Regions from separate parts of the Micromonospora sp. NBC_00898 genome, predicted to be linked through region 3. Evidence: riboswitches for the same ligand, from Rfam matches in the RefSeq annotation. Region 3 holds a riboswitch; each other region holds the start of a gene.
What was found. Region 3 has a riboswitch for cyclic di-AMP ahead of OG799_RS28540 (NlpC/P60 family protein). Riboswitches for the same ligand answer to the same signal wherever they lie in the genome.

Region 1 (7,016 bases), 3.2 Mb from region 3:
ACCTCGGGCGTCATCACCAACTCGTCCAGCCAGCCCGCGCACGGCGGTTCGTACAAGGCGTGGCTCGACGGGTACGGCTCGACCCACACCGACACCCTGTCGCAGTCGGTGAGCATCCCGGCCGGATGCCGCGCGACGCTCTCCTTCTACCTGCACATCGACACGGCCGAGTCGGGCAGCACGGTGTACGACAAGCTGACCGTCAAGGCCGGCAGCACCACCCTGGCGACGTACTCCAACGTCAACGCCGCCGCAGGCTACGTCCTGCGGTCCTTCGACGTCTCGTCGCTGGCCGGCACCACCGCCACCATCTCGTTCAGCGGCGTGGAGGACAGCTCCCTGCAGACCTCCTTCGTCGTCGACGACACCGCGCTCAACCTGAGCTGATCGAAGACGCAGCGGCCGGTCGTCGTCCTCCCGACGGCCGGCCGCTGCGCCATGTCAGCCGTAGGTGGGGCGCTGCGGCCAGCCGGGCGGCGAGTCCTCCCAGTCCTCCTGCCGGCCGTACGGGGTGAGGTCGAGGAAGCTGTTGATGAACAGCAGCCGGTCCACCCCCCGCGCCTGGGTGTAGTAGGTGCGGTAGACGTCCTCGCCGCCCCGCAGGAACACGCTCAGCATGAATCCCCGACCCGCCCCGCAGTCGTCCGAGAACGACGTGCCGTGCGAGGAGACGAACGGCAGCGTCCACCCCTTGCGCTCCTTGTACGCCTCGATCTGCGCGAGCGGCATGTTGGACACCGTCGCCCAGCTCACCACAGCGCGAGGACGATCCGCTCCGCCATGTCGCTCAGTCCCGGCCAGCCGGCCGGCCGACCGGTCAGTCCCACCAGAACCGGACGACCTCGGCGTCGATGACGCAGCCGGCCAGGTCCGGAACATCGTCGGCGTCGTACACGCTCATCCCGTCCAGGCAGTAGACCGGGTACTCACAGGCGAACGCGAGTGCGTCCGGCCTGGTGCGGGGAGGACGGGTCATCGCCAACTCCAGACCCGACCGGGTCAGGCTCACCAGCTCGGCACCCCAGCGCTCACCCCAGTACCGCAGCACCGCACCGTGCACCGCCGGCTCCGGGCAGTCGTTCCAGTATCCATAGTCCAGCAGCGTCAGCACCTGCCATCCGCGCGCCGCCTCGACCAGGGCCACCAGCACCGACGCCGGTCGCCCGTCCGGCTCGTAGGGCAGGCTGAACTCGTCGAGCCGCAGCGGCTCGTCGGGCCACCGGTCGAGCATGTCGGCGCGTGTTCCGTCCGGCTGCGACTCGAACGTGCCCTGCGGGTTCAGCAGCGCGACGGCGTCCAGGCCGGCGGAGCGGGCGACTCGCGCCGCCGGGTCGGGCTCCACCAGGCCGTGCGAGGCGTACGCCTCGTCCACCGACGGGATCAGCACCGGCCGCCAGCCGGTGCGCTCGTGCACCGCGCGCAGCCGCCGCCACCAGGCCAGCGCGTCGTCGCCTTCGGCCGGGAAACCCAGCACCCGTACGCCGTCGGCCAGCGGCAGCGGCGCCAGCTCGGGCACGTTGATTCCCAACGCGGCCAACCCGCCCGAGACGTCGTCCACCGTCCGCCCCCATCAGGAGATCATCGGTCGACCGTACCGCAAGCCGCGCGGGGCCGGGTCGGCCTGGAGCAGCAGCGACTCGCGGTCCTCGAGGACCTGGTGCAGGCGCGGCTGAGCCTGGGCGAACACAGCCAGGTCGTCATCGACCTCCGCAGGCTCCCGCAGCGGCATCCACTGCGGGAAGACGCGGAACGCCCGGCCGGGATGCCGGCCGGGCGCTCGTCGCGTGGTGCGGTCGCGGCCTGCCGGGGACGGGCCGCGACCGGAGGTACGTCAGCGCAGGCGAAGCTGCTGACCCGGGAAGATCAGGCCCGGGTCGTCGCCGACCACGCGCTTGTTGCGCTCGTACAGCGCGTGCCAGCCGCCGGCCAGGTCCTGCACGTCGGCGATCACCGACAGCGTGTCGCCCGGCTTCACCACGTAGCTGCCGGAGCCGCCCGAGGCCGGCGCGGTACGCCGGTGGCTGCGGGTCGCCGGCTGGTCGCCGCGCGAGGAGCCGGCCGTCGACTTCGACCCGGAGTCCGAGCGGGACTTCTTCGCCGACCCGGAGTCCGACTTGGACGAGTAGTGCTTGGTCGAGCCGCCCTCCTTGCCGCAGACCGGCCAGGCGCCGATGCCCTGCCCGTCGAGGACCTTCTCGGCGATGGCGATCTGCTCGCCGCGGCTGGCCAGGTCGGCCCGGCTGGCGTACTTCTGGCCGCCGTAGCCGTTCCAGGTGCCCTTGGAGAACTGCAGGCCGCCGTAGTAGCCGTTGCCGGTGTTGATGTGCCAGTTGCCGCCGGACTCGCACTGGGCGATGGCGTCCCAGTTGACGCTGGCCGCGCTGGCCGGTTCGGCCGGGCCGAGGATCGCGGCGGCGCCGGTGGCCGCGCCGACGACGAGCGCCCCGGCGGCGATCCGACGCGGGCCGGTCCGGCGGTGGCGTGCGGTGTATTCAGTTGCCATGGTTTCCTCCACGCCGACGAGGTGAGCTGTCGGGTTCGGGCCGAGGAGCCCGGCCGCCGGTCGGCGGCTTCACCCCGAGGTGTCGAGCACCGAGGAACGTGTGGGTCCCCCGCTCCCGCCTGAGGTCCAGGTACCACCTGGCCGGCGGCGGGATTAGGCGTTGCCGGCCCGTGGTGTCCGCGATCGCGAACGGATACGACGTTAGGAACGGTTTCGGGTGATCGCCCACTTCTTGTGAAGTTCTTCACCCGGCCGGGCGAAGGCGCGGAATTTCGAGTTGCGACACTCCCGAGCGTGCAATAGGGAGGCCGCCGGATGGTTGCCCGGCGGCCTCCTCAGTGGCGGTCAGTACGTCAGGCCGTAACCCTGTGCAAACAGCGGCACCTGCCCGTCACCCGCGTTGATGGGCCCTCCGCGTACGGAGTCTCGCCCACCACCGCGATCGCGGCCCGGTAGGTGCGGTCGATGCCGGTGCCGCGCTGGTTGTAGGTGACTGTCGTGGTCGGACCCGCCGCGGCCCGGATGCCCTGCAGGATAGTGGTGCCCGGGGTGATGTTGCCGGAGGAGCCCTGCCAGGAGATGGTCCAGCGTGAGCAGTGAACGGTCCGGTCGATTCCTCGGGACCGCTGAGCCCCGGGGATCCGGTCCGGGCTACGGTGGCGGGGGCCGCCGGCACGACGCACCGGGCGCTCCCCGGCGGCGACGGACGGCGGAGCGGGCGAGGTGGCGGCGGGAACATGACCGACTACGGGCACGAGTTGATCTTCGGCGGCTTCCTCACCCCCACCGCCGGCCAACCCGAGCAGGTGGTGGCTCTCGCCAAGCTCTGCGAGCAGGTCGGGCTGGACCTCGTCACCTTCCAGGACCATCCCTACCAGCCGGGCCACCTGGACACCTGGACGCTGATGTCGTACCTGGCGGCGGCGACCAGCCGGATCCGCCTCGCCGGTAACGTGCTCAACCTGCCGCTGCGCCAGCCGGTGGTGCTGGCCCGCAGCGTGGCCAGTCTGGACCTGCTCAGCGGCGGCCGGGTGGAGCTGGGCCTCGGCGCCGGCGCGTTCTGGGAGGCGATCGAGGCCGCCGGCGGCCGCCGGCTCACGCCCAGCCAGGCGGTGGACGCGCTGGACGAGGCGGTCCGGGTGATCCGCGAGGTGTGGGCGGCGGACCGGCGCGGCATGGTGCGGGTCGAGGGCGAGCACTACCGGGTGGTCGGCGCGAAGCGCGGGCCCGCCCCGGCACACGACGTGGGCATCTGGGTCGGCGCGTACAAGCCGCGGATGCTCCGGCTGGTCGGTCGGGTGGCGGACGGTTGGCTGCCGTCACTGGCGTACCTGGCCAAGGGGCCCGGGGAACTGGCCGAGCTGAACGCGCTCGTCGACGAGGGCGCCGAGGCGGCCGGGCGGGAGCCGCGGTCGGTGCGGCGGCTGCTCAACGTCTCCGGCCGGTTCGGCCGGTCCCGGTCCGACTTCCTGGACGGGCCACCGGAACAGTGGGTCGAGGAGCTGACCGGGCTCGCCCTCGACCACGGCACGTCCGGGTTCATCCTCGGCGCCGACGACCCCACCGCGATCCAGCTCTTCGCGCAGGAGGTGGCGCCCGCGGTGCGGGAGTTGGTCGCCGCCGAACGCGCCGAGCCCGGCAGCCGGGCCCGGGCCCTCGAGGAACAGCGCGAGGTGGTCGAGGCCGGCGGCGCGACCGCCCTCGCCGTCACCGCCACCCCGGATCCGGGGGTACGGCTGAGCGGGCGCCGCCTCTGGGACGAGACCACCCGCCCGGTGGCGCCGGCCGCGCCGGCCGGGCACGTCTACACCCCGCACGCCCAGGCCGTCGGCGCGCACCTGGTCGACGTGCACGACCACCTACGGCAGGAGCTGGGGCAGCTGCGGGATCTGCTCCAGCAGGTCCGGCGGGGCGCGGTGTCGGCGGACGACGCCCGCGCGGCGCTCAACGAAATGACCATGCGGCAGAACAACTGGACGCTGGGGGCGTACTGCGCGGCGTACTGCACGGTGGTGAGCCAGCATCACGGGCTGGAGGACAATTCGATCTTCCCGCACCTGCGGCGCGTCGACGCCGGGCTGGGCCCGGTGCTGGACCGCCTCGAGGAGGAGCACGTGGCGATCCACGGGGTGGTCGAGGGGGTGGACCGGGCGCTGGTCGAGCTGATCCGGGAGCCGGGTGACTTCAGCGCGGTGCGGGAGGCGGTGGACCTGCTCACCGACACGCTGCTGTCGCACCTGTCGTACGAGGAGCGGGTCATCGTCGAGCCCCTGGCCCGGTACGGCTTCTACGCCGGGCAGGTGTGAGGCACCGGCCGAGGCATTCCCGAGGACCCGCGTGACCTAGCTGACTTTTGTTTCCCGAAGTCAGAGGGGTAGCGTCTGCGGTGCGGCGCGCGTGACCGGCCGACACCCCTCACCACACGCAGGAGCAGGACATGAAGATCGCTGGACGTACCGCCCTGGTCACCGGGGCCAACCGCGGCTTCGGCCGCCACCTCGCCGCCGAACTGGTGGCCCGCGGCGCCACCGTCTACGCGGGCGCCCGCAATCCCGACAGCGTCGACCTGCCGGGCGTCACCCCGGTCCGGCTGGACATCACCGATCCCGCCTCGGTGGCCGCGGCGGCACGGCTGGCCGGCGACGTGACGCTGCTGGTCAACAACGCCGGCATCAGCACCGGGGCGGACCTGCTCGACGCCGACCTGGCGACGATCCGGCTGGAGATGGAGACCCACTACTTCGGCACGCTGTCGGTGGTGCGCGCGTTCGCGCCGACGATCGCGGCGAACGGCGGCGGGACCATCCTGAACATCCTGTCCGCCCTGTCCTGGGTGAGTTTCCCGCAGACCGGGGCGTACAGCGCGGCCAAGTCCGCCGAGTGGTCGATGACGAACGCGCTGCGCACGCAGCTCGCCGACCGGGGCGTCCGGGTGGCCGGCCTGCACGTCGGCTACATGGACACCGACATGACCGCCGGGGTGACCGCGCCGAAGTCCGACCCCGCCGAGATCGCCCGGATCGCCGTCGACGGGATCGAGGCCGACCGGTACGAGATCGTCACCGACGACACCTCCCGGCAGGTCCAGGCCGGCCTGGCCGGGGGCGTGGCCGCCCTCTACCCGCAGCTGCCCTGAAGCCGGGCCACCCGGCGTCCGGTGGGACGCCGGGCGGCCCGGCCGGCGCTACAGCGTACGGGCGAGCCGGTCGGCGAGGATCCGGGTGAACCGGGACGGGTCGGCCAGCTCCCCACCCTCGGCGAGCAGCGCCATCCCGTACAGCAGCTCCGCGGTCTCGGTCAGGGCCTCGGGGTCGGCGCCCTGCTCGTGGGCCCCGCGCAGCCCGGTCACCAGCGGGTGGCCGGGGTTCAGCTCCAGGATCCGCTTCACCTTCGGCACCTCCTGCCCCATCGCCCGGTACATCTTCTCCAGCGTCGGGGTCATGTCGTGCGCGTCCCCGACCACGCAGGCCGGCGAGGTGGTCAGCCGGGAGGAGAGCCGGACCTCCTTGACGCTGTCGGCTAGCGCGCCGGTCAGCCAGGTCAGCAGCTCGGCGTAGTCCTTCCGCTCCGCCTCGGCCTTCGCCTTCTCCTCGTCGGTCTCCAGGTCGACCTGGCCCTTGGCGACCGAGCGCAGGGCCTTGCCGTCGTACTGGCCGACCCGCTCGACCCACACCTCGTCGACCGGGTCGGTGAGGATCAGCACCTCGTAGCCCTTGGCGCGGAACGCCTCCAGGTGCGGCGAGTTCTCGATGGTGCTCCGGGACTCGCCGGTGGCGAGGTAGATCTCCGACTGGCCGTCCTTCATCCGCCCGACGTAGTCGCGCAGCGTGGTCAGCTCGGCCGGGTCGTGGGTGGAGGCGACCCGCACCAGGTCCAGCAGCGCCTCGGTGTTGTCCGGGTCCTCGAGCAGACCTTCCTTGACCACCGCGCCGAACTCGCCCCAGAAGGTGCGGTACGACTCGGCCGACATCTCCTTGAGGGTGGCGAGGACCTTCTTGACCAGCCGACGGCGCACGGCGCGGATCTGCCGGTCCTGCTGGAGGATCTCCCGGGAGATGTTCAGCGACAGGTCGTGCGCGTCCACCACGCCCTTGACGAAGCGCAGGTAGTTGGGCATGAGCGCGTCGCAGTCGTCCATGATGAACACGCGCTTGACGTAGAGCTGCACGCCCCGGCGACCCTGCGGGGAGAACAGGTCCAGCGGCGCGTGCGAGGGGAGGAAGAGCAGCGCCTCGTACTCGAAGGTGCCCTCGCCGCGCATGTGGATGGTCTCCAGCGGGTCGGCCCAGTCGTGGGCGACGTGCTTGTAGAACTCCTTGTACTCGACCTCGTCGACCTCGTCGCGGGAGCGGGCCCACAGGGCCTTCATCGAGTTGAGGGTCTGCGTCTCACGGCTGGTCGCGCCGTCCTCGCCGGGGCGCTCGACGGTCATCCGGATCGGCCAGGCGATGAAGTCGGAGTACCGCTTGACGATCTCCCGGACCGTCCACTCCGCGGTGTAGTCGTGCAGGTT
Region 2 (7,016 bases), 500 kb from region 3:
GTCCACGGCGGCGGTCAGGTCACCCCGGACCAGGGTCAGGTCGGAGGCCTCGATCGCCACGTCGGTGCCGGTGCCCATGGCCAGCCCCAGGTCGGCCTGGGCGAGTGCGGCGGCGTCGTTGATCCCGTCACCGACCATCGCCACGGTCCGTCCCTCGCCCTGGAGCCGCCGCACCACGTCGACCTTGTCGGCGGGCAGCACCTCGGCGATCACCTCGTCGATGCCGACCTCGGCGGCCACCGCCTTCGCGACGGTCGCGTTGTCGCCGGTCAGCAGCACCGGGGTGAGTCCCAGCTCGCGCAGCCGGGCGACCGCCGCCGCGCTGGTCGGCTTGACCACGTCGGCCACCGCGAGAACCCCGCGGGCCCGGCCGTCCCAGCCGGCGAGGACCGCCGTCCGTCCGGCGGCCTCCGCGTCGGTCACCGTCCGCACGACCTCCTCGGGTACGTCCAGACCCCGCTCCCGCAGCAACCGGAGCCGCCCGACGACGACCTCGCGGCCCTCGACCGAGCCGGTCACGCCGAGCCCTTCGACGTTGGCGAAGCCGGTCACCGTTGGCAGCGCCCCGGCCTCGGCCGCGCCGACGGCGACGGCCTGGGCGATCGGGTGCTCGCTGGCGGCCTCCAGCGCGCCGGCCAGCCGCAGCAGTTCGGCGCGGTCCTCTCCCACGGCGGGGCGCGCGTCGACCAGGGTCATCTTCCCGGTGGTGACGGTGCCGGTCTTGTCCAGCACCACGGTGTCCACCTGGCGGGTCGACTCCAGCACCTCCGGGCCCTTGATCAGGATGCCGAGCTGGGCGCCCCGGCCGGTGCCCACCAGCAAGGCGGTCGGGGTGGCCAGGCCGAGGGCGCACGGGCAGGCGATGATCAGCACGGCCACCGCGGCGGTGAAGGCGGCGGTCGGCCCCGCCCCGGTGCCGAGCCACCAGCCGAGGGTGCCGACGGCCAGGGCGATCACGATCGGCACGAAGACCCCGGAGATCCGGTCGGCGAGCCGCTGCACGACCGCCTTGCCGGTCTGCGCCGCCTCGACCAGCTTCGCCATCTGGGCGAGCTGGGTGTCCCCGCCGATCCGGGTGGCCCGGACGACCAGCCGGCCGCCCGCGTTGACGGTCGCGCCGACCACGGTGTCACCCGGCCGGACCTCCACCGGCACCGACTCGCCGGTGAGCATGCTGGCGTCGACCGCCGAGCTGCCCTCCTCGACCACGCCGTCGGTGGCGACCTTCTCGCCGGGACGGACCACGAACCGGTCCCCCACCGCGAGCTGGTCGACCGGGACGCGGAGTTCCTGGTCGCCGCGGAGCACCGCGACGTCCTTGGCGCCCAGTTCCAGCAGGGCGCGCAGGGCGGCGCCGGCGGTCCGCTTGGAGCGGGCCTCGAAGTAGCGGCCGGCGAGGATGAAGACGGTCACCCCGGCCGCCGCCTCCAGGTAGATGTTGCCGGCGCCGTCGGTGCGGGTGATGTCGAAGCGGAACGGGTGGGTCATCCCGGGCATGCCGGCATCGCCGAGGAAGAGCGCCCAGAGCGACCAGCCGAACGCGGCCAGGGTGCCCAGCGACACCAGGGTGTCCATGGTGGCCGCGCCGTGTCGCAGGTTGATCCACGCGGCCCGGTGGAACGGCAGCCCGCCGTAGACCACGACCGGGCCGGCCAGGGTCAGCGACAGCCACTGCCAGTAGTCGAACTGCCAGGCCGGCACCATGGCCAGCAGGACCACCGGCACCGCGAGGGCCACCGACATCCACAGCCGGGTACGTAGCCCGCGCAGCTCGTCCACCGGCTCGGCGACGGCTTCCGTCCCGGCCGACGCGGGCGGGGGCGGTACGACGGCCGTGTACCCGGTCTTCTCCACGGTGGCGATCAGGTCGGCCGGGCTGATCTCGTCGGCGTACCGGACGGTGGCCTTCTCGGTGGCGTAGTTGACGGTGGCCTCGACGCCGTCCATCCGGTTGAGCTTCTTCTCGATCCGGGCGGCGCAGGAGGCGCAGGTCATGCCGCCGATCGCGAGTTCGATCAGATTCGGCGCGACCGGCAGGGACTTGGCGGTCGATGTCATCGCGGCACCTCCTGTCAATTGTGCCCGTGACCGGGTTCGCCGTGCCCGGCGTCGGCGGTCGGTGCGGTGGTGGCGGCCGGCGCGCTGGTCGCCGGTGCGCCCGGGTCGCCGGCCACGACGGTGAACTCGGCGGTGTGCACCGCGTCGCCGTGCCGGAAGTCCAGGTAGAGGCGGTAGCTGCCGGCCGAGGGCACCTCGGCGTAGAAGGTCACCGCCGGCCCCGCCGGGGTGCGCCCGTCGCCGGGTGCGCCGTCCGGATGGACGTGCAGGTACGCCAGGTCGCCCTGCCGCAGCGCCACCAGGTGCCCGTACGCCCCGAGGTAGGGCTGGAGGTCGGTGACGGGCTTCCCGTCCCGGCTGACGGTGAGGGTCAGCTCGGCGGTGCGACCGGGCTGCGGCGCGCCGGCCAGGGTGACCGTGTAGCCGTCGACGGTGGTGCTGGCGGCCGGCGCCGGCAGCGGCCGGGCGTCCAGCGCACCGGGGACGGTGACGTCGACCCCGAGGGTCAGCGGCTGCCCGCCGGCCGGCGTGAAGTCGGCGAACGCCCGCCAGACGCCGGGGCCGGCGAGCGGCGAGGCCACCCGCCAGGTGCCGTCGGCGACCAGCTCCGGGTGGACGTGCCGGAAGCCGGAGAGGTCGCGGCGGGCGACGATCAGGTGCATCCGCTTGTCGTGCGCCACGTCGTACCGGGTGACCGGCGCGCCGTCCGGGCCGGTGATCCGGAAGGCGAACTCCCCGGCGGGTGCGGTCATCGGTTGCATCGTGAAGCCCCGGTCGGAGACGAGCAGTCCGCCGGGCAGGTGGTCGGTGGTGGCGGCGCCGGCCGGATGGTCACCGTCGGTGTGACCGGCGTCGGTGGCATCGTGGCGGCTGGTGGCGGCGGGGGTGTCGGGGCCGGCCACCTGGCCGACCCCGTACGCCGCGCCGAACACCGCCGCGAGGCCGAGGGCGAAGCCGCTCAGCTTCGTCGCCGTGTTCATCGTGGTACCTCGGTTCCTTCGGGTCCTCAGACCCGTCACGCCCCGACGAGGTCGTAGCCGGCCTCGTCCACGGCGGCGCGGACGGTGTCCGTGTCCAACGGGCTCTCGCTGGTGACGGTGACCTGCCCGGAGGCCAGGTCCACCTGGACGTCGCTGACGCCCGGGATCGCGCCCACCTCGGCGCTGACCGAGCTGACGCAGTGCCCGCAGGTCATGCCCTGGACCTGGTAGGTGGTGGTGACCATCGCAACTCCCCTTCCGCCGTGCTCAGCCTACTCTTCCGCTACCTGTACCCGGTGGGGGTATCGGCAACGATGGGACCGTACCATACCCCCGAGGGGTACGCTATCCTGGACCTCATGACCGCACCGACGACCCCGACCCGGGGCTACACCGCCAGCAAGGACCAGCTCCTCGCCCGGCTCCGCCGCATCGAGGGCCAGGTCCGCGGCATCGAGAAGATGGTCGAGGACGACCGCTACTGCATCGACGTGCTCACCCAGATCTCCGCCATCCAGGCCGCCCTGGACAAGGTCGGCCTCGGCCTGCTCGACGGGCACGCCCGGCACTGCATGCACGAGGGCGCCGCCGAGGGGCGGGCCGACGAGATGGCCAGCGAGATGATGGCCGCCGTCGGCCGGCTGATGAAGCGCGGCTGACCGGGACCTGCGACCCGTGCGCCGGGTCCTTTCGACCCGGCTCCGCCGCGCCCCGCCCACCGTAAGGTCGAGGTGGCGACCGGTACCGGAGCCCTCGGCGCGTCGGACCGGCCGACCCTCGCACGACGGGGAGGGCAGCCATGATGCGGAACGGCCCGATGATGGGCTGGATGTGGATCTGGTCGCTGGTGGGGCTGGCGGTCCTGGTGCTGCTGGTGTGGCTGGTGGTCCGACTGACCGGCGGCGGCCGGGACGGGACCGGCACCTCCTCGGCCCGCCGCATCCTCGACGACCGGTACGCCCGTGGCGAGATCGACGAGGAGGAGTACCGGCGCCGTCGCGCCGGCCTGGCCTGACCCACGCCGCCGTGCCGGCACCGCAACCCCGGGGCGCCGGGCCGACCGAGGCCGCCGGGCGCCCGGACCGCGCACGGCCCCGGCGCCGGGTTTGCGGTGGGTGTTGTGAATCCGCGCCTGTTGGGCGAGCGACTCCCCACCGCTGGGTGGGGCGGGCCTCCGCGGGCCAACCGATCCTCGCGCCGGCCCGGGTGGGCGGCGGGGGTCACCCGGCGGCGGGACCGGACCGCAGACGAGCACGGACGCCGTACGGCGACACTCCGCAGCGTGACCGTCCGCGCCAAACGCGATGCTGGTCACGGCACTGGCCGTCGAATTACCGCTTTAGTCGGCTTACGGACGTAGATCCTCGGCACGCCTCTCGGGTAACCTCGCTGCCGGTCACCGCCGAAGGCGCGCAGCGGCGCCTGCGGTGCCGCCGCCCAATCGCCGTACGGCGAACCGGGGAACCAGGTACCTGGGGTGAATCCGCGCCAGCGGTAGGGGCCACTTCCGTCCCGAACCCGTCAGCTAACTCGGTCGGCGGTCGACGGAAGGGAACACTGTGACGGCACCCCTGCGCCGCTGGCTGACACCCGTCGTGGCCGCGCTCGCCGCGTTCGCCGTCGTCGTCGGCCCCGCCCCCGCGATCGCGGCGCCGACGACGCCCCCCACCCCCTCGGGGCACGCGGAGGACGGCGAGCCGATGCTCATCACCGACGCCATCGAGGCGGCCAACCGCGGCTACGTGCAGGCGAAGACCAAACTGGCGCAGTCGAAGCAACACCAGCTCCAACTGGCGGTGGAGGTACGCGCGGCGCAGAGTCAGCTGGACGCCATGCGCCCGCAGGTGAGCAAGATCGCGGCGCAGTCGTACCGGACCGGCCGCATCGGCGTGGTGGCCGTGCTGCTGGAGAGCAACACCCCGGACTCGTTCGTCCGGCGGGCGGCCGCCCTCGACGAGCTGAACATGGTCAACGCGCAGAAGCTCGCCGAGGTCAACGCGGCCAAGACCCGCGCCGAGCAGGCCAAGCTGGCACTCGACGCCGAGGTGCGCGCGCAGCAGACGCTGACGAACGCGATGGCTCGGGAGAAGAACGCGGCGGAGAAGGCGCTCGCCCTGGTCGGCGGCAAGGGCTTCACCGGCGGCCTGGTCTCGGCCACCTCGCCGGTCGCCCGGATCGGCCCCGGTCGCACCGCCGACGGGGACTGGAAGCCCGAGTCGTGCAGCGAGAACGACCCCACCACCTCCGGCTGCATCACGCCTCGGACGCTGCACGCGTACAAGGAGGTCAAGCGGGCCGGCTTCAACCGGTTCGTCGGCTGCTACCGGCCCGGCGGGCCGTGGGAGCATCCGAAGGGCCGGGCCTGCGACTGGTCGTTGCAGAACAGCGGGTTCGCCCCCTGGCACAACAACGACACCCGGATGTACGGCAACAACGTCGCCGCCTTCCTGATCCGCAACGCGGACCGGCTCGGCATCTACTACGTGATCTGGAATCGGCAGATCTGGTTCCCGGCGACCGGTTGGAAGTCCTACAGCGGGCCGTCCAACCACACCGACCACGTGCACATGTCGTTGCTCTGACCGACGAGGCAACCGGGCCGAGGGGCCGTCCCGCCGAACCGCGGGGCGGCCCCTCGGCCGTCGTGATCGTAGGGAGGTCAGCCGCCGACGGTGGTCGGCGCGGCGCGCTCGACCTGCGCGGGTGGCGGCGCGGCTGCCGCACCCGCCGGGACCGTGGCCACCGTCCGCGCCTCGCCCGCGCTGAGCCGGTACGACATGCCGACCACCGCGCACCGCCCGGCGGCCACCGCAGCGGCCAGGACGGAAGAGTTGGCCAGCAGCGCCTCGACGGTCTGCGCGATGTGGATGTCGACGATCCCGTTGATCTCCTCTACGCCCTCCGCCGCCGCCCGGCGCAGGCTGGGCACCACGGCGTCGACCAACGCGCCGAGGTGGCCGCCGGGGGCCCGGCCGGTGGTGACGGCCTCCCGGGCGGCCTGCACCGCGCCGCAGGAGTCGTGCCCGAGCACCAGCACCAGCGGCGTGCCGAGCACCGTGACGGCGTACTCGACGCTGCCGAGCACCTCGGGGCCCGTGGTGTGGCCGGCGGTCCGGACCACGAAGAGGTCACCCAGCCCACGGTCGAAGATGATCTCGGCGGCGAGCCGGGAGTCGGAGCAGCCGACGACCACCGCGAAGGGGTGCTGACCGTCGGCGACGGCCGCCCGGTGGCCGGCGTCCTGGTTGGGGTGGCGCGGGACGCCGGTGACGAACCGCTGGTTTCCGGCGTGCAGCTCGGCGAGCGCCTGCTCCGGAGTGGTCGGGGTCAATTACCTCACCTCGTCCTCGCGCGAAACGACCTGGTCAGCCCGGCCGGCGGCGGAGGCGGCCTCGCCACCAACCGTCACACGCAGGCAAAGGTACGTCAAGATTTACGTGATACGGATTTCATACGTTGAGTGGGACTTGACCGCGGGACGAGTACGGCCACCGCGGCCGGGCCGCCCCCGCGCCGCCCGGGCGAGGCAGGGCCGAGAAACCCGAACGAAGGGCCATACGATGACGCACATGGCGACGACAGCAGGCCAGAACGGGAGCAGCCGGAACTGGACGTTCCTCACCAACCACGGGCACGTGCTGCTGGCCATCGCACGCAACCCCACCGCCCGGCTGCGCGACGTCGCCGACGAGGTGGGGGTGACCGAGCGGGCCGCCCAGGCCATCGTCGCCGACCTGGAAGCGGGCGGCTACCTGCGCCGCACCCGGGTGGGCCGGCGCAACGAGTACACGATCAACCCGAGCGGCCATTTCCGCCACCCGGCCGAGGCCGACCAGCAGGTCGGCGCCCTGCTCGCCCTCTTCACCGCCGAACCCGCCGCCGGGTCCTGACCCGACCGTCCCGCGACACGGCAGCGGGTCCCGGGCGGCCGGGCGCTCCCGTCACCGCGCGACGGGCGCCGCGACGGTAATCTCACCG
Region 3 (6,817 bases):
CTCAAATCCGTCGATGGGTTGTAACGTCACCCACACGTTCTCAGCCACGGCGCGACATACCCCCTGTCGTGCCGCCAGAAAGAGGTGGGCCCATGGGACTTCGTCCCAACCTGCTGACCCGGCGTACCGCCGGCGTCGCGTCGACGACCCTCGCGTTGCTGCTCAGCACCGCTGCCGTGGGCGTCGTTCCCGCTGCTTCGGCCTTCTCGGCCGCCCCCGGCGCGTCCTGCGCCGAACCGACCGACGTCCACTCGGACGCCCGGATCAAGAAGGGCGGCTCGGCCAAGCTGGACCCGAACACGCTGACCGCCAAGCAGGTCCGCGACCGCGAGGCCGACCTCGCCGCCGCGCTGCGCGAGCGGGCCAACTTCCGCGCCGGCGCCGGCGTCACCACGCTGGCCACCGTCTCCATCCCGGTGGTCGTGCACGTCATCCAGCGCGACACCACCCGGGCCGGCGGCAACATCCCGGACTCGCTGGTCACCGCCCAGATCGACGTACTCAACAAGGCCTACGCCGGTGCGACCGGCGGCGCACCGACCGCGTTCAGCTTCCAGCTGCAGAAGGTCCACCACGTGACCAACGCCGCCTGGTACCCGATTGTCCAGGGCTCCACGGCCGAGCGGCAGATGAAGTCCTCGCTGCGGGAGGGCGGCAAGAGCACGCTCAACCTCTACCTGGGCGAGCTCAGCGACAACCTGCTGGGTTGGGCGACCTTCCCGAAGCGCAAGCTGGACAGCATGGACGGCGTCGTCGCACTGAACGAGTCGCTGCCGGGTGGCACCGCCACCAACTACAACCAGGGCGACACCGGCACCCACGAGGTCGGCCACTGGCTGAACCTCTACCACACCTTCCAGGGTGGCTGCTCCGGCTCGGGTGACAGCGTCTCCGACACCCCGGCGGAGTCGTCGCCGGCGTTCCAGTGCCCGACCGGGCGGGACACCTGCACCACGGCCGGCCTGGACCCGATCACAAACTTCATGGACTACACCTACGACTCGTGCATGTACCAGTTCACCCCTGGTCAGGCGAGCCGCATGCTGACCGCGTGGAACGCCTACCGCGCGGCGTAACGCAGCCGTACGGCGACTCGGTGCCGGCTCCGTCCTCGGACGGGGCCGGCACCGGCGTTTCCGCTGCCTCAGGCGGCCGGACGGCGGGTGTCGAACCCGTGCCGGCCGCGCCGGCCCTCCGTTGCGGTGGCGCCGACCCGGCGCGCGGGCGCGCCCGCCCGCGGATCGAACCAGACCTGCACCGCCGGCGCCGCGGAACCGTCGACCGGATCGGCCGCGCCGCCCTGGTCGCGCCGGGTCAGCATGGCCACGTCGACGGTGAACTCGAACAGCCGCCAGTCGACCTGCGGCGCGGCCCGGCCGATCTCGGCGACCCGGGCCACCCGGGCCTGGTCGGTGACCGGCCGGGCGCGGCCGGCCACGTACGCCTCGTCGTCGCGTTCCTCGGGCGGGAACGAGTGCAGCGCGTAGCGGCCGTCGCGTTCGAGGTCGCGGCGCTTGGGCGAGTCGAGGACGAAGCAGAAGAGCCCCTCGTCGGTGATGACCGGCGAGACCGGGTGGACGCGGGGGCCGCCGTCGGCGCGGACCGTGGCGAGATAGCCAAAGCCCGGCCCGTACTGCTGCATGAGAAGGCGGATCTCGTCGGCGAGGCGGGGCTCGTCGGCGGCGAATTCGGACCAGGAAGCCATGCCGACATTCTATCGAACACACGTACGAACGCGCAGTCCGACACGCAGGTCACCCGTACCGGTCGCTATGGTGTTCGGATGCTGCTCTCCGACCGCGACCTGGTCTCCGAGATCAAGGTGGGCACGCTCGCGCTGGAGCCGTTCGAGCCCACGCTGGTGCAACCGTCCAGCATCGACGTACGCCTGGACAAGCTATTCCGGGTCTTCAACAACCACCTCTACACGCACATCGACCCGGCGGTCCAGCAGGACGACCTGACCTCGATGGTCGAGGTGCCCGAGGGCGAGCCGTTCGTGCTGCACCCGGGCGAGTTCGTGCTCGCGTCGACGCTCGAGGTGATCTCACTGGGCGACCAGCTCGCCGGCCGCCTCGAAGGGAAGAGCTCACTGGGTCGGCTCGGGCTGCTCACCCACTCCACCGCCGGCTTCATCGACCCGGGCTTCTCCGGCCACGTCACGCTGGAGCTCTCCAACGTGGCGAACCTGCCGATCACTCTCTGGCCGGGGATGAAGATCGGTCAGCTCTGCATCTTCCGGCTCTCCTCGCCCGCCGAGCACCCGTACGGCTCGGCGGTCTACGGCTCCCGCTACCAGGGGCAGCGCGGTCCGACGCCGAGCCGGTCCTGGCAGAACTGGCGCACCTGGCCGACCCGCTGACGGCGAAGGGGCCCCCATGGCGCGGGAGCCCCTTCCGGCGGATCAGCCCGGTCGGCCGTAGCTGTTGATCTGGCCGTCGTCGACGCGTTTCATCGTGATCGGCTTGCCGGACTGGGAGGCGTGCACCACCCAGCCACCGCCGACGTACATCGCGACGTGGTGCAGGTCGCTGTAGTAGAAGACCAGGTCGCCAGGGCGCAGCTCGCTCCGGCTCACCCGGCGGGTGACGTCGTGCTGCTGGCGGGCGTTGTGCGGGAGCGACACGCCGGCCTTGGCCCAGGCGGCCATGGTCAGGCCGGAGCAGTCGTAGTGGTCCGGGCCGGCGGCGCCCCAGACGTAGATCTTGCCGATCTGGGCGCAGGCGAATTTGACCGCGATGCCGGCCGGGCCGCCCGGATAGCCGGACGGGCAGGGCGCGGGCCGCAGCGGGCCGCCGCCACCGTTGCCGTAGACCTTGAGCCGGAGCTTGTCCAGCTTGGCGATCTCGGCGTTGATCAGCTTCTTCTTCGCCGCGAGCTGGGCCTCGGTGCGGGCCAGCTGGGCGACCATCTCGTCCAGCGGCTTCTTCTTGGCGGCCAGCTGGTCGCGAAGCTCGACGACGGAACTCACCTGCTGCTGCTGACGGTGGGCGAAGCGGTCGAGCAGTTCGAGGTTGTTGACCACGTCGGCCGGGGAGCGACTGCCCAGCAGCGCGTTCACCGTCGACAGCTGCTCGCCCTTGTACGCGTCGGCGGCGAGGCCGCTGACCTGACCCATGGCGAGGTCGACCTGGAGCTGCAGCGGGGCGATCTGCTTGGCCAGCGCGTCGGCCTGCTTCCGCTTGACGGCGAGGTCCTGACGGGTGGCGTTGTGCTGCTCGATGATCGGTTCGAGCTTGTTCCAGTCCTGGTCGATCTGGCGCTCGATCTCGGCGACCGACGGGTCGGCGTGCGCCGCCGTGGCGCCGCCGGTCAGGATGACGGCGGTGCCGGCCAGTGCGGCGAGTGCGGTGGTGAAGCGGGACCAGCGTGGACGCGGCGCAGCCGTCGTCCGGTCGACCGACCGGACCGACGGTCGCCGCGGGGCATGGTGTGCCACCGGGCTTCCGTACTCCTTCTTCGCTGACCGCCTACCGGGTTAGCTGACGGGTTCGGACGGGAAGGGAGCCGCCCTACCGCAGTGTCGCGGATTCACCCCAGGTACCTGGTTCCCCGGCTCGCCCGGAGGCGACTCGGCGGTGTCGGACCGTCACCACCCCGGTTGGGCGGTGCATACATCGGTCGACGATTGACCAGAGTAGAGATCTCCGTTATCGATCCGCAACCCACGACGCCGTGACACTCCGTACCGAAGTTCCCGGCGATCGGCGCGGTGAAGGTTTCCTTCACTCAACATCATCACGGGGAAAGGTATTGACCCAGCGCCATGCGTGGGGCGAGGGTGAGCACGCAGTGACTTCCGCCCGATCTGGAGGTTCCATGCTCCGTTCGCCAGTGCCCCCAACCAGACGAGCTCTGCTCGCCGCCGCCGTGGCGGCGGCCACCGTTCTCCTCACCACCGGACCCGTCGCCGCCGAACCCGACGCCGGGCCGACCGGACCCACCGACCGCCAACAGCAGTACGCCGCCGCAGCAGCCGAGTACGGCGTGCCGGAGAGCGTCCTGCTCGGCGTGTCGTACCTGGAATCCCGCTGGGACACCCACCCCGGCCAGCCCAGCACCAGCGGCGGCTATGGGCCGATGCACCTGACCGACGCCGAACAGGTCGCCGCCACGCCGTCCAGCGCACACGTCGACGAGAACGAGGACCCCCGGGGCGACGAGTCCCGGCCCCTGGTCGTCGACACCGCAGCGGCGGCCACCCCGGGGGACCTCCTGCCGCAGGCCTCCCTGCAGACCCTCGACGCCGCCGCCGCGCTCACCGGGGCGGCCGAGGAGACGCTGCGCACCGACGCAGCGGCCAACATCCGCGGCGGGGCGGCGCTGCTGGCGTCGTACCAGAAAGAACTGGCCGCGCCGGTCGGCGCCGGCAGCGACCCGGCGGCCTGGTACGGCGCGGTGGCCCGCTACTCCGGCGCGGACACCGAGGACGCCGCGGCGGCCTTCGCCGACGAGGTGTACGACCAGATCGGCCAGGGCGCCAGCCGGACCACCGACGACGGCCAGCGGGTCACCCTCGCCGCCACCGCGGTGACGCCGGACGAGTCCGGGCTGCACAAGCTCGGACTGCGCCGCGCCGAACGGCCGGACGGGCTGGAGTGCCCGGTCCGCCTGGCCTGTGAGTGGATCCCCGCGCCGTACGAGAAGTACGGCCCGAACTCCGGCGACTACGGCAACCACGACCTCGGCGAGCGGCCCGCCCAGCAGAAGATCGAGTACATCGTCATCCACGACACCGAGGGTTACTTCGGCCCGAGCGTGAAGCTCGTGCAGGACAAGACCTACCTGGGCTGGCACTACACGCTGCGCTCGGTGGACGGCTACGTCGCCCAGCACATCAAGGCCAAGGACGTCGGTTGGCACGCCGGCAACTGGTACGTCAACGCCAAGTCCATCGGCATCGAGCACGAGGGCTTCGCCGGGCACGGCACCTGGTACACCGAGGCGATGTACCGGACCTCGGCCAAGCTGGTCCGCCACCTGGCCCTGCGCTTCCAGATCCCGCTGGACCGGCAGCACATCCTGGGCCACGACAACGTGCCGGGCATCCTCCCCGGGAACGTGGCCGGGATGCACTGGGACCCGGGCCCGTACTGGGACTGGTCGCACTACTTCGACCTGATGAAGGCGCCGTTCCAGTCGACCGGCACGCCGCACACCGGCCTGGTCACCATCGACCCGGACTACGCCACCAACCGCCCGGCGTTCCTCGGCTGCAACCAGCAGCCGCCCGGCGTGCCGAAGCCCACGCCGCCGGCGGTGCCGTGCCCGCTGCGCGGCTCCTCCTCGGTCATCCTGCACACCGCCCCGAGCGAGTCCGCCCCGCTGGTCAACGATCGCGGCCTGCGGCCGAACGGCACGCCGGACACCATGTACATCTCCGACCACGGCGCCCGCGCCTCGGCCGGCCAGACGTACGCCCTCGCCGAGGTCCAGGGTGACTGGACCGCGATCTGGTACCTCGGCCAGAAGGCCTGGTTCCTCAACCCGGCGTCGGCCCCCACGGCCAAGTGGGCGCAGGGCTTCGTGGTGACGCCCAAGCCGGGCAAGGCCACCATCCCGGTGTACGGCCGGGCCTACCCGGAGCGGGCGGCCTACCCGGCCACCATCCCGTACCAGACCATCTCGCCGTTGCAGTACACCTTCGCGGCGGGCCAGCGGTACGCACTCGGCGGCGTCCTCCCGGGCGAGTACTACCGGGCGGTCTCCTTCGACGGCTCCGCCCCCGGCGACCGGACCGTGGTCCGGGGCGAGAACCAGTACGTGCAGATGCAGTTCGGTCACCGGGTGATGTTCGCCAACCTGGACGACGTGCTCATCCTGCCGGCGGCGGTGGGTTCACCAGAGTAGTCCCCGGCGGCACGACGAAGGCCCCCGGTCAGCTGACCGGGGGCCTTCGTCGTCGGATCGGATCAGGTGACCCGGCGGTAGCCGGCCACCGGCATGTAGTTCACCTGCGTCACCTGGACCGGCTTGCCGGTCCGGGGCGCGTGCACCATCAGGCCGTTGCCGAGGTAGAGGCCCACATGGTGCAGGTCGCTGTAGAAGAACACCAGGTCACCGGGGCGGGCGTCGGTGCGGGAGACGGCCCTGCCCTCGTTCCACTGGGCGCCGGTGAAGTGGGTCAGGGAGATGCCCGCCGCCTTGTAGGCGTACTGGGTCAGGCCGGAGCAGTCGAACGAGTTCGGCCCGGTGGCGCCCCAGACGTACGGGTCACCGACCTGCTGGCAGGCGACCCGGATGGCGGTCTGCGCGGCGCTGCTGACCACGCCGTTGATGGTCGGACAGCCCGCCACCTTCACCGTGGTCTTCGGCAGCGAGGCGGTGAGCCGCTTGATCTCGGCGTCGATCTGCTTCTTCTTCGCCGCCATCTCGTCGCGCTGCTTGACCTGTGTGGCGATCAGCGCGTCCAGCTTCTGCTTCTCGCGGTTGTACTTGTCGCGGATGGCGAGCACCCCGGCGACCTGCTTGCGCTGCTCGGCGGCCAGCCGGTCGAGGATGGTGAGCTGCTCGGCGAGCGTCCCGGGCTTGGCGTCGACCAGCAGAGCGCCGACCTCCTGGGACGGACCCTGCATGTAGTAGCGGGAGGCCAGGTCGCCGACCCGGTTCATGGCGAGCGCGGACTGCAGCTCCAGCGGCGCCATCTTCTTCTGCAGGTCCGCGGACTTCTTCTGGTTGACCTTCAGCTGGGCGCGGATCTTGTTGTAGCCCTCGATGGTGGGCTCCAACTGCTCCCACTGCTTGTCGATCTGCGCCTCGATCTCGTCGACCGAAGGGGCCGCGTGCGCGGGCGCGGCGACGAGTCCGGCGCCGACCG

Region 1: another riboswitch for cyclic di-AMP. It lies ahead of OG799_RS12935 (transglycosylase family protein); the one in region 3 lies ahead of OG799_RS28540 (NlpC/P60 family protein).
Region 2: another riboswitch for cyclic di-AMP. It lies ahead of OG799_RS26075 (coiled-coil domain-containing protein); the one in region 3 lies ahead of OG799_RS28540 (NlpC/P60 family protein).

Annotation. Positions count from the first base shown of each region.
Region 1 covers NZ_CP108775.1:2,651,766-2,658,781, forward strand. The annotation lists gene OG799_RS12920 (M4 family metallopeptidase) at 1-387, shown strand, start outside; gene OG799_RS12925 (DUF899 family protein) at 442-879, opposite strand; gene OG799_RS12930 (DUF4253 domain-containing protein) at 818-1,558, opposite strand; gene OG799_RS12935 (transglycosylase family protein) at 1,832-2,503, opposite strand; cyclic di-AMP (ydaO/yuaA leader) riboswitch at 2,500-2,673, opposite strand; gene OG799_RS12940 (LLM class flavin-dependent oxidoreductase) at 3,241-4,809, shown strand; gene OG799_RS12945 (SDR family oxidoreductase) at 4,941-5,639, shown strand; gene htpG (molecular chaperone HtpG) at 5,688-7,016, opposite strand, start outside.
Region 2 covers NZ_CP108775.1:5,368,710-5,375,725, forward strand. The annotation lists gene OG799_RS26050 (heavy metal translocating P-type ATPase) at 1-2,058, opposite strand, end outside; gene OG799_RS26055 (hypothetical protein) at 2,073-3,038, opposite strand; gene OG799_RS26060 (heavy-metal-associated domain-containing protein) at 3,074-3,283, opposite strand; gene OG799_RS26065 (metal-sensitive transcriptional regulator) at 3,398-3,697, shown strand; gene OG799_RS26070 (SHOCT domain-containing protein) at 3,838-4,053, shown strand; cyclic di-AMP (ydaO/yuaA leader) riboswitch at 4,463-4,593, shown strand; gene OG799_RS26075 (coiled-coil domain-containing protein) at 4,598-5,620, shown strand; gene OG799_RS26080 (carbonic anhydrase) at 5,698-6,369, opposite strand; gene OG799_RS26085 (helix-turn-helix transcriptional regulator) at 6,599-6,928, shown strand.
Region 3 covers NZ_CP108775.1:5,866,378-5,873,194, forward strand. The annotation lists gene OG799_RS28525 (zinc metalloprotease) at 93-1,076, shown strand; gene OG799_RS28530 (pyridoxamine 5'-phosphate oxidase family protein) at 1,145-1,705, opposite strand; gene dcd (dCTP deaminase) at 1,784-2,362, shown strand; gene OG799_RS28540 (NlpC/P60 family protein) at 2,405-3,439, opposite strand; cyclic di-AMP (ydaO/yuaA leader) riboswitch at 3,453-3,588, opposite strand; gene OG799_RS28545 (N-acetylmuramoyl-L-alanine amidase) at 3,820-5,850, shown strand; gene OG799_RS28550 (NlpC/P60 family protein) at 5,913-6,817, opposite strand, start outside.